DNA from 3 places in the Vibrio sp. NH-UV-68 genome. Region 3 is predicted to be linked to each of the others. Evidence: riboswitches for the same ligand, from Rfam matches in the RefSeq annotation. Region 3 holds a riboswitch; each other region holds the start of a gene.

Region 1 (5,493 bases), 310 kb from region 3:
AGTCTTGGCTTTCACAAGGAGCCAAATCTGTATACAGATCTGCCACCAAACCAATAGTGCCATTGTGCTTAGCGACTAAAATGGTATGAGTTGGACTTACGCCCAACTCAATACCATCGACTATAAATCCTTGTTGATTCGCTCGTAATAAGCATTGCTGAACAATACCTGTAAGCTCGATACAATCAGCAGGAATAAGGATTTTAGTCATCACTCCTCCACTTGAGCCGTCACAGCTGGGTGATATAGTTCTGAACCCGTAGCGAGAAATTCTTGTGATTTCTGACGCATACCTTCAAGCGGGTCATCCAACATCTTGATAGATACAGCATGGTCTGCAGCAACTTGCTCAGTATCTTTGGCGTACTCTCGCACCTCTTGTGATATTTTCATCGAGCAAAACTTGGGACCACACATTGAGCAGAAATGAGCGACCTTACCTGACTCCTGTGGCAAGGTCTCATCATGGAAAGCTCGCGCAGTTTCAGGGTCAAGGGCAAGGTTAAACTGGTCTTCCCACCTAAATTCAAAGCGAGCTTTAGACAGTGCATTATCACGCACTTGTGAACCAGGATGGCCCTTGGCTAAGTCAGCGGCATGTGCTGCAAGCTTATAAGTAATCAAACCGGTCTTTACATCTTCTTTGTTCGGTAGCCCCAAGTGCTCTTTAGGTGTGACATAACAAAGCATCGCACAACCGTACCAACCGATCATTGCAGCGCCGATCCCGGAAGTAATGTGGTCATAACCAGGAGCGATATCAGTGGTCAAAGGACCAAGGGTATAGAAAGGCGCTTCATGACAATGCTCAAGTTGCACCTCCATATTCTCTTTGATCATATGCATAGGTACATGGCCAGGGCCTTCAATGATGACCTGTACATCGTATTCCCAAGCGATCTTAGTCAATTCACCTAAAGTACGTAACTCTGCAAACTGCGCTTCATCGTTAGCATCGGCAACTGAACCCGGACGCAGTCCATCACCGAGAGAAAGTGCTACATCGTACTTAGCACAGATTTCGCAAATTTCACGGAAGTTAGTATATAGGAAACTTTCCTGATGATGGGCCAAACACCATTTAGCGATGATTGAACCACCGCGAGAAACGATGCCAGTGACACGTTTCGCCGTCATTGGCACATAACGTAACAATAACCCTGCGTGAATAGTAAAGTAATCTACCCCTTGCTCAGCTTGCTCAATCAACGTATCTCGCATCACTTGCCAATTAAGGTCCTCAGCGACACCGTTAACCTTTTCTAGTGCTTGATACATAGGAACCGTCCCAATTGGCACTGGACTGTTCCGCAGTATCCATTCTCGAGTTTCGTGAATATGACGCCCGGTCGACAAATCCATTACGGTATCGCCACCCCAACGCGTTGCCCAAACCAATTTCTCCACTTCTTCTTCAATTGACGACGATACCGACGAGTTACCAATATTGGCGTTCACTTTGACTAAGAAGTTCCGGCCAATAATCATTGGTTCGGACTCAGGGTGGTTAATATTGGAAGGAATAATTGCCCGACCTTGTGCGACTTCTTGTCGAACAAATTCAGCAGTAATGTCTTTAGGTAGGTTAGCACCAAAGCTGTGCCCTGGATGCTGTTGGTTTAATACCTCGTCGCGATATTTAGCTCGGCCCATATTTTCACGTAGCGCGATATATTCCATCTCTGGCGTGATAACACCTTTACGTGCGTAATGGAGTTGAGTGACACACTGGCCAGCCTTAGCACGTCGTATATGGGGTAGATTGCCATAGCGCAGGTCATCAAGCGTCTCGTCTTCCAACCTTTCTTTTGTGTATACAGAGCTAACATCATCAAGGATCTCAGTATCTGCTCGCTCTTCAATCCAACCCTCTCTAAGCTTAGGTAAGCCACTGTAGAGGTCGATAGAGTAATCAGGGTCTGTGTATGAACCCGAGGTATCATAAACACGTACAGGCTCGTTTGGCTCGAAGCTTGGGTTATCTTTTGTGCCACCGACTAAACTGTCAGCGAGAGTGATTTCGCGCATCGGTACACGAATATCAGCACGACTTCCTTCGACGTAGATTTTTTTTGAATTTGGGTACGGCTGTACCGATAGAGTATCAATGAATTGTTTTGCTTCCAGTCTCGCTTGCTTGCGACTCGACATAGCATTTTTCCTTATTATGAATAATTTTGGATAAAAATGCTTGGCGGAAAGATGCGACAAGAGGAATCGAAAATAGGGAAGAACCCTAAATCAATTTTGGATAGACGATCAGCATGATGCTGATGGAGATATCTTCTCTCGTTCCCTTCGCAGATACTAATCTGATCAGGTTCAACGGATCCCGAATTAACGGTCTCAGCCTTTAGGCACTCCGACAAGTGAAATCAGTATATAAAAACGGCTTGGTTAAACCAAGCCGTAAGTTCTAAAAATAGTCAGATGTGATAACTGGTTAGCTTTTGATCAAAAGTTGAAAGCCAATCCAAGCAGCAGAAATACTCAAAAAGACATTTAATAGTATGTTTAGCCCCATTTTAACAAAGGCACCTTGCTGCATAAGCAGAACATTATCCATAGAAAAAGTGGAAAATGTCGTTAGTGCGCCGAGAAAACCTAAGCCGATAATTTGCCGCCATGGCTCAGGAGCAAGGATCTCATTTTCAAATGCAGCGACCAGTAGACCCATAACAAAAGAGCCAATAACGTTAACGGCGAGCGTTCCATATGGAAAGCCCCGGCCGAATAACTGAACGCACAACTCGGAAATTAGGTAACGAGAACATGCGCCAAAAGCCCCACCCAGAGCAATAAAGCTCAATATTGAAAATTGACCCATTAGTCTCTCCTAAAAGTGATGACATGATTCTACCGATAATGAGTGAATTTTCGACAAAAAATTCAGCAATATCGTCCCATCAACAGGATTACTTTAAAAAAGTTACAGCTGTCACGTAAATCAACCTTGAACATAAAAATCATCACCCCTACTGGATATGAACCGGTACAAGTTTTGGAAAGCAGTATGACGTGATTCTGATGACAGTTTGGGGCGGAAATCCGAAAGTACCTATCTTTGTTGGCGCTAGATAACAAAAACCTCAACCGAAGCTGAGGCTTTCTACACCAAAAGGGAAATATGGCAGGGGTGGAGAGATTCGAACTCCTAACACGCGATGATTTTTGGTATTGGCGGGATCCGCTGCTCTGCCAATTGAGTATTACAGTAAACTAATCCAAACGGCAGATGTAAAAAAGCCCCAGTCTTACGACTGAGGCTTCTTAATGATGGCAGGGGTGGAGAGATTCGAACTCCCAACACGCGATGATTTTCGGTATTGGCGGGATCCGCTGCTCTGCCAATTGAGTATTACAGTAAACTAATCCAAACGGCAGATGTAAAAAAGCCCCAGTCTTACGACTGAGGCTTCTTAATGATGGCAGGGGTGGAGAGATTCGAACTCCCAACACGCGGATTTGGAATCCGCTGCTCTGCCAATTGGAGCTACACCCCTAAATTTTAAATTCTATAGATTCAAAAAAACCTCGCAAAAGCGAGGTCTTGAAATCTGGCGGAGCGGACGGGACTCGAACCCGCGACCCCCGGCGTGACAGGCCGGTATTCTAACCAACTGAACTACCGCTCCGCAATGGTTAGACACTTAAGTCTAAGTTTTGCTTCTAGATATAATCTTAATTAAAAGGCTTAAATCTAAAAACTAAATTAAAGCCTGGCGATGTCCTACTCTCACATGGGGAGACCCCACACTACCATCGGCGCTAATTCGTTTCACTTCTGAGTTCGGCATGGAAATCAGGTGGGTCCAAATCGCTATGGTCGCCAAGCAAATTCTTAAAATTCGGAAAGCTGTAAAAGTTCGTCACACATTCAATATTCTTGCTTTGAGTCCAATCAAAACCCTTTGGGTGTTGTATGGTTAAGCCTCACGGGCAATTAGTACAGGTTAGCTCAATGCCTCGCAGCACTTACACACCCTGCCTATCAACGTTCTAGTCTTGAACAACCCTTTAGGACACTTAAAGTGCCAGGGAAGACTCATCTCAGGGCTCGCTTCGCGCTTAGATGCTTTCAGCGCTTATCGATTCCGAACTTAGCTACCGGGCAATGCCACTGGCGTGACAACCCGAACACCAGAGGTTCGTCCACTCCGGTCCTCTCGTACTAGGAGCAGCCCCCTTCAATCTTCCAACGCCCACGGCAGATAGGGACCGAACTGTCTCACGACGTTCTAAACCCAGCTCGCGTACCACTTTAAATGGCGAACAGCCATACCCTTGGGACCGACTTCAGCCCCAGGATGTGATGAGCCGACATCGAGGTGCCAAACACCGCCGTCGATATGAACTCTTGGGCGGTATCAGCCTGTTATCCCCGGAGTACCTTTTATCCGTTGAGCGATGGCCCTTCCATTCAGAACCACCGGATCACTATGACCTGCTTTCGCACCTGCTCGAATTGTCATTCTCGCAGTCAAGCGGGCTTATGCCATTGCACTAACCACACGATGTCCAACCGTGTTTAGCCCACCTTCGTGCTCCTCCGTTACTCTTTGGGAGGAGACCGCCCCAGTCAAACTACCCACCAGGCACTGTCCTCACCCCAGATAATGGGGCTAAGTTAGAACATCAACACTACAAGGGTGGTATTTCAAGGTTGACTCCACCGATACTGGCGTACCGGTTTCAAAGTCTCCCACCTATCCTACACATGTAGGGTCAATGTTCAGTGCCAAGCTGTAGTAAAGGTTCACGGGGTCTTTCCGTCTAGCCGCGGGTACACTGCATCTTCACAGCGATTTCAATTTCACTGAGTCTCGGGTGGAGACAGCGTGGCCATCATTACGCCATTCGTGCAGGTCGGAACTTACCCGACAAGGAATTTCGCTACCTTAGGACCGTTATAGTTACGGCCGCCGTTTACCGGGGCTTCGATCAAGAGCTTCGACCGAAGTCTAACCCCATCAATTAACCTTCCGGCACCGGGCAGGCGTCACACCGTATACGTCATCTTACGATTTTGCACAGTGCTGTGTTTTTAATAAACAGTTGCAGCCACCTGGTATCTGCGACTCTCAATAGCTCCATCCGCAAGGGACTTCACCGTCAAGAGCGTACCTTCTCCCGAAGTTACGGTACCATTTTGCCTAGTTCCTTCACCCGAGTTCTCTCAAGCGCCTTGGTATTCTCTACCCGACCACCTGTGTCGGTTTGGGGTACGATTCCTTACAATCTGAAGCTTAGAGGCTTTTCCTGGAAGCATGGCATCAATGACTTCACATCCGTAGATGCTCGACATCGTGTCTCAGCGTTATGAAAGTCCGGATTTACCTAAACCTTCCGCCTACGCACTTGAACCTGGACAACCGTCGCCAGGCCCACCTAGCCTTCTCCGTCCCCCCATCGCAATTGTAAGAAGTACGGGAATATTAACCCGTTTCCCATCGACTACGCCTTTCGGCCTCGCCTTAGGAGTCGACTTACCCT
Region 2 (5,493 bases), on a different replicon from region 3:
AGTGTATCGGTTGTTGCCGTTAAGCTGGCAGAAAGCTCGTTTTCAGCTATTTTGGCTAAATCAATCAGATCAATAATTTGCTCTTGGCTAAGCTGACGCGGTTTGGTATCGAAGATACACAAGGTGCCAAGCTGATAGCCGTTTTGATACATCAGCGGGACCCCAGCGTAAAATTGCACACCGAACTCCCCCGTTACCAATGGATTGTCGCAAAACCGTGTATCCTTGAGAGTATTAGGAACAATCAGCGGCTCATTACCCAAAATGGCATGGCCACAGAATGAAACTTCTCGTGAGGTCTCTTTGACATCTATCCCATCACAAGATTTAAACCACTGCCTGTCACTATCAATCAAACTCACGACAGCAACAGGCACATCAAAAAAACGTCTCGCCAAGCGCGTCAATCGATCAAAACGTTCTTCTGGTTTCGTATCTAGAATATTGAGTCGTTTCAGCGCCTCTACTCTTTGCGCTTCATTATGTGGCTTTTGTGGCCCCTGCATTCAATTGATCTCTTAAGACTTTATGGTTAGATACTAGCACCTAAAAGAGTATATGTTGAGATAGGACAACGATTATTCCACTATTAATAGCAAGGTCAAACTCGGAATACATTTGTAAAGACAACGTATTTGGCTTAACGCACATGAGAATGCCCCGTAAAAAAGTGATGCACAGGACCATGTCCCCGGCCAACGTCAAGCTCATCAGCATGAGTTAACGCTTGAGTCAGATATTGCTTTGCTAAACAGACGGCTTTATGCAATCGATGCCCCTGGGCCAGATAGGACGCGATGGCAGCGGAGAGCGTGCAACCTGTGCCATGGGTATTGATGGTCACTACCCGTTGAGATCGGATCAACTCACTGTGATGATTGGTCACAAGTAAATCATTACTATCGGAGGTTTGATCTAAGTGTCCTCCCTTAAGTAGCACCGCTCGGGCCTGAAGGGCGCGAAGTGGCTCTATTAGCGCCCCCATTTGGTCTTCATTGGTTGGCGTGTTAGCCCCGATCAATGCTGCCGCTTCAGGTAGATTCGGCATAATTAAGTCTGCGAGCGGTATCAGCTCGTTTTTTAAACTCTCAATGGCGCTGCGCTGCAATAGCAGATCACCACTGGTGGCAACCATAACAGGATCAACCACCAGCCATTGAGGCTGATACTGACGAATTTTTTTTGCAACAACGCGGATGATATCAGCATCGGCCAGCATACCCACTTTCACCGCAGTAACCTGTAAATCAGAAAATACCGCATCAAGTTGACTCGCAACATGCTCAGTGGGCACGGGATGAATAGCGCTCACACCCTGAGTATTTTGTGAGGTAATGGCGGTGATCACCGAGCAAGCATAGCTGCCGGTGGCTGAAATGGCTTTGATATCAGCTTGAATTCCAGCGCCGCCTCCACTGTCTGAACCAGCAATGGTTAATACAATAGGTGGCGTGTCTTGTAAATGCGGCATATAAGCTCCTACAACAAGACGTAGGAACCCTTGCTTGATGACCGAGAAATTTGATCTCTCCGGTATTAAGTAAGGCCATCGAACCCAAAGAAAGGCACGATGAAAATAGTTCCCTACGTCAGTGCTAACTGAATCAGGTTCAACGGGTCTCGATTACGATCTCAGCCCAAATAGGCTCCCCGACTATGAACGCAAACAGTAACAGCAATTTGGATTGATGGGTAGAGCAAAATTGCTTGTCGCACAGTAGCATAAACACCACTACCTAAAATTTTAGTTATCACTTAAACTATCTAAGATAATTTTTCGTTATAGGTATGCAGTATGCTTAATCCGACCTGGCTGAAAACCTTTGTGACTTTAATCGATACGGGGCACTTTACTAAAACCGCCGATAAACTGTTTATGACTCAGCCTGGAGTCAGTCAGCACATTAAAAAGCTTGAGGAAACATGTGGTCATCCTCTCATTGAGCGTCACAACAAAAGTTTTGAAATTACCGAAGCGGGAAAAATCGTCTATCAATACGCAACCGAACTTGAGTCACAACAGCAGCAAATGCTGATGTCACTCAATCAAGATGACCCTTGCGCGGGCAGTATTACTCTTTCGTGCTCTGGGTCGCTGGCACTGTTGCTTTATCCACACCTGCTCGATTTACAATGTAAATGTCCACTGCTCATTACCCACTTAGAAGCCGCGCCACATCACAAGATACTGGCCGATGTCATTAACGGTGATATTGATTCGGGGATAGTCACACGTGAACCCTCCGATCCGAGAGTCGATTCGCAACGCATTGGTCAAGAGCCGCTGTGCCTGATGTTACCTAAACAGTACGCCACAGACTCTCTAACGGAAGAGACACTAAAGCAGATAGGCTTGATTCGCCACCCAGACGCCGAGCACTACTTATCACTGTTTTTTTCTCGTTGTGGTGAACAGGCGCTTGAAACCATCAACATTAACCTATTGCCGATCAAGGGCTACATTAACCAATTGAGCCAAATTTTACTTCCGGTCGCCAAAGGTCACGGCTTTACGGTACTGCCGCGAAGTGCATTTGAAACCTTTGCCGAGAAAGACTCTATCGCGCTTTACCAGCCAAATATTGAGGTTGTCGAAACGCTGTATTTATTAACTAAACGCCACCGCAAGCTGCCTGCACGCTTTGAAACCGTCAAACAGGTGATTACTCAACAGTTGAATCAATAATACTTTCGCGATCAAAAAAGGAGCCTTCTCAGCTCCTTTTTCGTTAACAGTACTGTTATTTATGCTTCAAGGACGCCTTCACCTGACATCTCAGAGATAAGCAGTAGATCTGCTTCATCCAACTTCATGCCAAAGACAGGGAGGCCATGCTGTGCAACCCAGCAACACATAAATACGAAGAAAGCTAACACGATTATACCTAGTGACACCATAATCAATCTCCTTCTGGGTTATCAAATAATGTATCGATAACTCGCAGGTGAGAGCATTGAGAATGATAAAGCAAAAGGCCGTTGAAAATACGTGTTCTTATACGTTGTTCGATGCACGATTAACGAATTGCTCGTTAGGATGTGTGTGTCAATTGCGCTTAATAGGTTCGTATTCACTCTGGGAGTTTACTTGGTTCTCTACACCTTTGAAGTTATTTGGATACCTTATTAATATAGTGACAGCGTTTAGACGACGCAACCATCTAGCGTAGTTAATCGATAAAAGATCACAAAATTTATGCGAGTTAACGCATAACAAAGCAATGTTTTGTTGTGAAACGCAAAAAATGGGGCACAAGGCCCCACTCATCAAACTATTACCTCATGATACTAAGCACCAATTACGCCACCATCTTGACGAGTGATCGCCATAATCGTCGAACGAGGTTTGCTGTCACCGCCTGCTGGGAAGTGCGAAGGGGCACCTTTTTCTCCTGGGTGCTGCACACCAACAAACATCGTTTTGTAATCGGGTGAGAAGGTTAAACCCGTGATTTCACACGCTATCGGCCCGGTTAGAAAACGGCGAACCTCTCCCGTCATCGGATCACCACATAGCATTTGGTTGTTTCCTTGACCGGCAAAGTCGCCCTTATTCGAGTAATTACCATCGGTTTGAATCCATAAGCGACCCGCTTTATCAAAGCCAATGCCATCAGGACTGTTAAACATATTGTTTTGATTAATATTGTCACTACCAGCGTACAAACTGCCTTGGTGAACCTGTGGGTTTCCTGCAATTAGGTAGAGATCCCAATCAAAACTATCTTTGCTGTGATCGCCATTGCTTGGTAGCCAACGTACTATTTGCCCGTAGTGGTTCTCTTTACGCGGGTTTGGGCCACCAACCGGCTGTCCCTCTTTGACACCACGGTGTTTATTGTTGGTCAGAGTACAAAATACATGCTGGTTATCGGGATGAACGGCGACCCATTCTGGACGATCCATGGTGGTTGCTCCCACCTGAGTCGCCGCACGACGAGCAAAGATCATCACCTCAGCTTGGCTGTTAAAGCCGTTCTCTTTGGTTAGGCCATTTTTGCCATAAGTGAGTTCCAACCATTGGCCTTGTCCCTTAAGCTCGTTGTCATCTATTTCAAATTTGGCAACGTAAAGGGTTCCCTCTTCTAACAAACGCCGATTTGCAGCGTCATCACTCGGCTTGTATTTGCCTTTCGAGACAAACTTATACAAATGCTCTCCACGCTCGTCGTCACCCAGATAGACCACAACATGACCATCGTCATTGATGAGTAGCGCTGCGTTTTCATGTTTAAAACGGCCTAATGCCGTGCGTTTCATTGGTGTTGAGGTCGGATCATTCGGGTCGATTTCTACAACCCAACCAAAACGATGGGGCTCGTTGGGGTGTTTTGCGACGTCGAAACGCTCATCGCTATCGTGCCATTGATATTTACTTTGAGCGGCTTTAATACCGTATCGTTTATGATCGTCAGACAACTCGGCGCGACCACTCGTCCCAAAATACCCATTAAAATTTTCTTCGCAGGTTAGGTAAGTCCCCCATGGCGTTTGTCCGTTGGCGCAGTTATTAAATGTACCAAGCGGTTTCATCCCAGAAGGGTCTAACTCTGTTTGCATTAATGCATGACCAGCAGCAGGGCCCGTCAGTCGCATTTCGGTATTGGCGGTAATACGACGATTTCGTGTCCCGTTTTTGTCTAACTTCCATTCACCACCTGATTTGACGATTTCAAACACCGTCACGCCATGTGCTGCTTGCGCTTTTAACACATCATCAGCCGTCATCGCGTTGCCACCGTGATCAAACAGTAAATCGTAATTAGTGTATTCGTTATTGACCGCGATAACCGCACGGTTCTCACTAATGGGGAATAAACTCATACCATCCGTGTTGTCACCAAATTGGCGCAGTTGAGCTTGCGAGCCCTGCTTACCACTGGGATCAAATGCTGGCGCGTCAGCAAAAATAGGATCGCCCCACGAGAGCAGTGGTGTCGCCTTGTACCCTTTGGGTACGATAAACGTATCACTCGTCGACGCGGCAACGGCTTCAAAGTTAAGTAAAGACGTCTCACTTTGCGCCGCGAAAGCCTTGGTAATCGGGTTAAGCGAAAGGAAGGTACTGGCGCTGACTGCGGCCGTTCCGGCGATAAATCGACGACGTGAAAGTCGTGCATCGATCATTTGGCTGAATTGAGAATCTTGTTGGTCACGATTCCACATTGCTGACTCCTTGCGTAGTTATTTTTATGTAAATGCGCTCAGATAGTAGAAGCGGGCCGTGACACTTGGGTTAAGTTATTGTTTATTCTTAATGAAAGTAATATGGCAGTTATTGTTAATTTACATGACAATCTTATGCTAATGCGCGACTGCGCACTTTAATGTAATGAAACACCGATTTCATACAAAAAAATGTGATCACAAACCTAGATATTTTGTCCGTTGGCCGCTACATTATCTTTTGTTCATGAGGAACTAGGTTCACAAAAGCTCATTGACGAGCAATGTTGTTTTTTAAGTGAGGGATTATCATGAAAAAAATGAGAA
Region 3 (5,493 bases):
CGCTATACCTCAGGCCCACAGTGGCTGCAGGAGTTTTTACTCCATGATCGTTGGGTGCTTGCCGTATCAGGGACACATGGTAAAACCACCACATCAAGTATGCTGGCGTGGATCCTCGAGGCGTGTGGTTATCAACCTGGATTTCTTGTTGGTGGCGTGTTGGGTAACTTCGGAGTCTCGGCACGTTTGGGCGAGAGTATGTTTTTTGTGGTCGAAGCCGATGAATATGACAGCGCTTTTTTCGATAAGCGTTCTAAGTTTGTTCATTATCACCCTCGTACCTTGGTGATGAATAATCTTGAGTTCGATCATGCCGATATTTTTGATGATCTTGAAGCCATTAAGCGTCAGTTCCATCATTTAGTTCGCACTGTACCAAGTAATGGTCGTATTCTCGCTCCCAAGCAAGATCAGGCGCTTAGCGATGTTTTAGCTCGTGGTTGCTGGAGCGAAACCGAATTCAGTGGTTTAGGCGGTGATTGGCAGGCTGAAAAGCTTGAGCGTGATGGATCTAAATTTGATGTTTTGTTCCAGGGCAAAAAAGTGGGTCAAGTCGGTTGGGATTTAGTCGGCGATCACAATGTCGATAATGCTTTGATGGCGATTGCAGCGGCGCGCCATGTTGGCGTTACCCCCGACCTCGCCTGTCAATCGCTGGCAAGCTTTATTAATACCAAGCGCCGACTAGAGTTAAAAGGGCAGGTTAACGGTGTGACCGTTTATGATGATTTTGCTCATCACCCCACTGCGATTGAACTGACTTTAGGTGGTTTACGTAACAAGGTCGGCAAGGATAAAATTATCGCGGTACTTGAACCGCGCAGTGCAACCATGAAACGTGGTGTGCACAAAGATACGTTAGCCGCGTCATTGGCCAAAGCTGATCGCGTGTTTCTCTATCAACCGAATAATATCGATTGGTCTGTTGCCGATGTTGCTGAGCAGTGTTATCAACCCGCCCAAGTTGCGCATGACATTGATCAACTGGTGGCCGACATTGTTGCCAGTGCGCAACCGGGTGATAAAGTGTTGGTGATGAGTAATGGCGGCTTCGAAGGTATTCACAGCAAATTATTGGCGAAACTCGCCAACTGAACCGAGTAACTATGAGTAACAACAAACCTAAAGCCATCACCTTAGCTTTTACTGGCGCATCCGGCGCTCCTTACGGTCTGCGTTTGCTAGAGTGTTTGCTCGCCGCCGATTATCAAGTTTATCTGCTGATTTCTTCAGCCGCGCGCGTGGTGTTGGCGACTGAGCAAGAGCTAAAGTTGCCAGCTAACCCACAAGCTGCGCAGCAAGCGCTAGTAAAACAGCTTAATTGCGCGCCAGACAAACTGGTGGTGTGTGGTAAAGATGATTGGTTCTCTCCGGTTGCCTCGGGCTCGGCGGCACCAAAGCAGATGGTGGTTTGTCCTTGTTCGGCAGGCAGTGTCGCTGCGATTGCTCACGGTATGTCGGACAACCTTATTGAGCGTGCCGCCGATGTGGTGATCAAAGAGCGTGGCCAGCTGCTGTTGGTCGTACGTGAGACACCATTTTCAACCCTCCACCTCGAGAATATGCATAAGCTGTCGCAGCTTGGCGTCACTATTATGCCAGCTGCGCCAGGTTTTTATCATCAGCCAACGTCGATTGACGATTTAGTTGACTTTATGGTGGCGCGCATTCTCGATCACTTGGGTATTGAGCAAGGGCTCGTTCCACGTTGGGGCTATGATCCCCGTCATATTTAAAGCTGCACCTCCAACTATTAGGGGATGGCTATTGAGTCTGATAACTATTACAATCTGAGCGTAACTCATCGGGGAGCTACCGAGTCAATCTTTATTGGCTGGTGGCTGAGATCAGGCTTTGCTTGGGACCCGTGTACCTGAACCAGATAATGCTGGCGTAGGAATTGAGTATGGACACCAAGTTACTGTCCCTCAAGCCTGTGCCGCTCACACAAGGAGAGCGCGAGCAGTGAACTACACTCTAACCCCTATTTCTATCAGCAGCCTTGCCGTTGCATTGATCACCTCTTTTTCCGCCCAAGCGGCGAATGACACCTTAACGGTGTACACCTATGACTCGTTTGCCGCAGAGTGGGGCCCAGGTCCGACGATTGAAAAAGCGTTTGAAGCGCAATGTGGTTGTGACGTTAACTTTGTCGCGCTCGATGATGGCGTCTCGATTCTTAATCGTTTACGTTTGGAAGGCAGTAACAGTAAAGCCGATATCGTGTTGGGCCTAGATAACAACCTGATGGCAGAAGCGAAACAAACCGGGCTACTAACGACACATACCGTCGATACCAGTACGGTGACGCTGCCTAATGGGTGGGATGACCAAACGTTCGTACCTTACGACTTTGGCTATTTTGCTTTTGTATACAACAAAGAGAAACTGGCTAACCCACCAACCAGCCTTAAACAGTTGATTGAGTCTCGTGACGATTTGAAAGTGATCTACCAAGATCCGCGCACCTCAACGCCTGGACAAGGGCTTATGTTGTGGATTAAATCGGTTTACGGTGAGGCCGCGCCGCAAGCTTGGCAAGAGTTAGCCAACAAGACGGTGACTGTCACCAAAGGTTGGTCAGAAGCCTACTCAATGTTCCTTGCTGGTGAGTCGGATTTGGTTTTGTCTTACACCACATCGCCCGCTTATCATTTGATTGCAGAGAATGACGCAAAGTTTGCAGCGGCTAACTTTGCCGAAGGTCACTACACTCAGGTAGAGGTCGCGGCCAAGGTGAAAAGTACTCAAAATGACAAACTGGCCGATCAGTTTATGGCGTTTATTCTCAGTGATGCCTTCCAATCGGCGATGCCAACTGGCAACTGGATGTACCCTGTTACCGACGTTAAATTGCCACAAGGATTTGATACTCTGACTGTGCCTAGCAAATCACTTGCTTTCTCGGCGGATGAGGTGGCGCAAAACCGCAAAGCTTGGATTCGCGAATGGCAAAACGCACTGACTTTCTAAAGGTGTCTTTTGTATACCATTCCTAAAGTCGGTTTATGGGTCGCGATGATTATCGCGGCCTTTGTTGTATCCGCATTCGCTGCTCTACTAATACAAGCGCCAACGCTTGATGTGATGAGTGTCTGGAACGATCCCTATTACCGCCACGTCACCAAGTTTAGTTTCTACCAATCTTTTGTTTCGACACTACTTAGCGTAGGGCTCGCGATTCCCGTTGCTCACGCACTGTCGAGGCGAGCGTTTTTCGGCAAGTCACTGCTGCTTAAACTGTTTGCGACTACGTTAGTGCTGCCAGTGTTGGTCGGTGTTTTTGGTCTGCTGGCTATTTATGGTAACAGTGGCTTGCTCGCTTCATGGCTGAATAGCCTCGACATAGCGCTGCCATTTTCTATCTACGGCCTCAACGGTATTTTGCTCGCGCATGTTTTTTTTAACTTGCCGTATGCGACGCGACTGTTACTGCAAGCCTTAGATACGATTCCCCTTGAACAACATAAGTTGTGCGCGCACCTTGGCATGAGCGCGTGGCAAAAATTCCGTTGGGTAGAGTGGCCGAGACTGCGTCAGCAGCTTCCGCATGTTTGTGGCTTGGTGTTTATGTTGTGTTTCACCAGTTTTGCCACCGTAATGGCATTAGGCGGCGGCCCCAAATCGACCACGATAGAGCTGGCCATTTATCAAGCGATTAAGTTTGATTTTGATCTCCAAACAGGGGCGTTATTGGCGCTGTGGCAAATGCTGTTGTGCGCGATCATGGCGTTAACGATTCAGCGCTTAGCCAAACCGATGGCGACAGCGGTGGGCTCGCAAGCAAAGAACATCCGGTTAGTGAGAGACAGTGGCTACATGAAATGCTGGGACTGGAGCTGGATCGGTTTGGCGATGTTATTGGTGTTACCCCCGCTATTGATGGTGGTACTCAGTGGTTTCAATAGCAAAGCGCTGACCGTGTTTGTGGACAGTCGTTTTTGGTCGGCATTACTGGCTTCATTGAAAGTGGCGACGTTGGCTAGTGTGATTGCGGTCGTCAGTGGTTATGCGATTTTGTTAACCAGTCGCCGTTTAAGACTCAATCGACGGCATAAAAGTGCTGATCATATTGAGTTAATGGCAACGATCATATTGGTTACGCCAGGGTTGGTGGTCTCTACTGGGCTCTTTTTGCTGCTGCGCACGGTAACCGATGTGTTCAGTCTAGCGTTTGTTGTGGTCGTTGCGGTCAATGCGTTAATGGGCTTGCCATATGTGATAAAAACCCTTGCTCAACCTATGTTACATATAGAGCAACATTATCAGTACTTATGCGCGAGTTTAGGCCTTAAAGGTTGGCAGCGTTTTAAAGTGGTTGAGTGGCGAGCATTGAAAAAGCCGTTTGCCCATGCCTTTGCTATCAGCTTTATGTTGGCGATTGGCGACCTGAGTGCGATTGCACTGTTTGGCAGCCAAGAGTTCCGAACTCTGCCACTGTATCTGTTTCAACTGCTTGGCAGTTATCAGATGGAAGCTGCCGCAGTGGTATCGCTAACCCTGTTACTGCTCAGCGTCGGTTGTTTTTCGCTACTCGAAGTGTTGTTTAACGCCAACGATAAGGTCAAGTATGTTAAGTCTCAATAAGGTCGATTATTATTATCATGATGAGCTATTCCATTTTGATGTCACCATCGCCCAAGGTTCGATTGTTGCTCTGATGGGGCCTAGTGGTGCCGGTAAATCCACCTTACTGGCGCTAGTGGCAGGCTTTATTGAGCCGAGTAAAGGGCAAATTATGGTCGATGGGGTCAATCTTGTTGGCCGAGCGCCGCACCAAAGGCCATTTGCGATGTTGTTTCAAGAGCATAATCTGTTTGCTCACTTAACGGTGCAGCAGAACATCGCTTTAGGCTTGCACCCTGGGCTTAAGCTGACGCCTCAGCAGCAGCAACAAGTGGTTCAAGCGGCGCAACAAGTCGGAGTCGATGCTTACCTTGATCGTCTCCCTGAACAGCTCTCAGGCGGCCAGCGTCAACGAGTCGCATTGGCGCGCTGTTTTGTTCAGCCGCATCCAATTTGGCTACTGGACGAGCCCTTTTCTGCCCTTGATCCTATTTTACGCGAAGAGATGCTCGCATTGGTGAGCAAGCTGGCTGATGAACGACACATTACAGTGTTGATGGTGACGCACCATATTAGTGATGCCAGATCGATCGCGAGTGACTTTATTTTTGTGGCCGACGGAAAAGTGGCCGCGAATGGACCTGTCACTCAGCTTACGACGCAGCATTGCCACCCTGCATTGAGCGAATTTGTTCGTGCCAGCGATTAAAAAAGTCAGGCGTCTGAGTATCACGCTGTTGTGCTGGAGTGGTGAGGTGGGTAACGAAAAGGGTTGACGCATGCACGTCAACCCTTAAATCTAATCGCTAATCGCTAATCGCTAATCGCTAATCGCTAATCGCTAATCGCTAATCGCTTAACTCTCTTCTTCATTGAGCGCTTTAAGCACTTGGAAGATTTCACGATATGCTTTAGCTGGCTTACCGG

The links. Region 3 has a riboswitch for thiamine pyrophosphate ahead of thiB (thiamine ABC transporter substrate binding subunit). Riboswitches for the same ligand answer to the same signal wherever they lie in the genome.
Region 1: another riboswitch for thiamine pyrophosphate. It lies ahead of thiC (phosphomethylpyrimidine synthase ThiC); the one in region 3 lies ahead of thiB (thiamine ABC transporter substrate binding subunit).
Region 2: another riboswitch for thiamine pyrophosphate. It lies ahead of thiD (bifunctional hydroxymethylpyrimidine kinase/phosphomethylpyrimidine kinase); the one in region 3 lies ahead of thiB (thiamine ABC transporter substrate binding subunit).

The regions. Positions count from the first base shown of each region.
Region 1 covers NZ_CP134975.1:3,103,115-3,108,607, forward strand. Annotated here, with positions in the region: gene ViNHUV68_RS14260 (thiamine phosphate synthase) at 1-211, opposite strand, end outside; gene thiC (phosphomethylpyrimidine synthase ThiC) at 211-2,151, opposite strand; TPP riboswitch at 2,277-2,375, opposite strand; gene crcB (fluoride efflux transporter CrcB) at 2,444-2,827, opposite strand; tRNA gene ViNHUV68_RS14275 (tRNA-Trp) at 3,427-3,503, opposite strand; tRNA gene ViNHUV68_RS14280 (tRNA-Asp) at 3,559-3,635, opposite strand; rRNA gene rrf (5S ribosomal RNA) at 3,718-3,834, opposite strand; rRNA gene ViNHUV68_RS14290 (23S ribosomal RNA) at 3,923-5,493, opposite strand, start outside.
Region 2 covers NZ_CP134976.1:220,470-225,962, forward strand. Annotated here, with positions in the region: gene ViNHUV68_RS15460 (sensor domain-containing diguanylate cyclase) at 1-506, opposite strand, end outside; gene thiD (bifunctional hydroxymethylpyrimidine kinase/phosphomethylpyrimidine kinase) at 641-1,471, opposite strand; TPP riboswitch at 1,565-1,663, opposite strand; gene ViNHUV68_RS15470 (LysR family transcriptional regulator) at 1,796-2,686, shown strand; gene ViNHUV68_RS15475 (hypothetical protein) at 2,746-2,898, opposite strand; gene ViNHUV68_RS15480 (alkaline phosphatase PhoX) at 3,289-5,166, opposite strand.
Region 3 covers NZ_CP134975.1:2,791,562-2,797,054, reverse strand. Annotated here, with positions in the region: gene mpl (UDP-N-acetylmuramate:L-alanyl-gamma-D-glutamyl-meso-diaminopimelate ligase) at 1-1,095, shown strand, start outside; gene ViNHUV68_RS12730 (flavin prenyltransferase UbiX) at 1,107-1,736, shown strand; TPP riboswitch at 1,796-1,917, shown strand; gene thiB (thiamine ABC transporter substrate binding subunit) at 1,966-2,973, shown strand; gene thiP (thiamine/thiamine pyrophosphate ABC transporter permease ThiP) at 2,983-4,587, shown strand; gene thiQ (thiamine ABC transporter ATP-binding protein) at 4,571-5,275, shown strand; gene yjgA (ribosome biogenesis factor YjgA) at 5,423-5,493, opposite strand, start outside.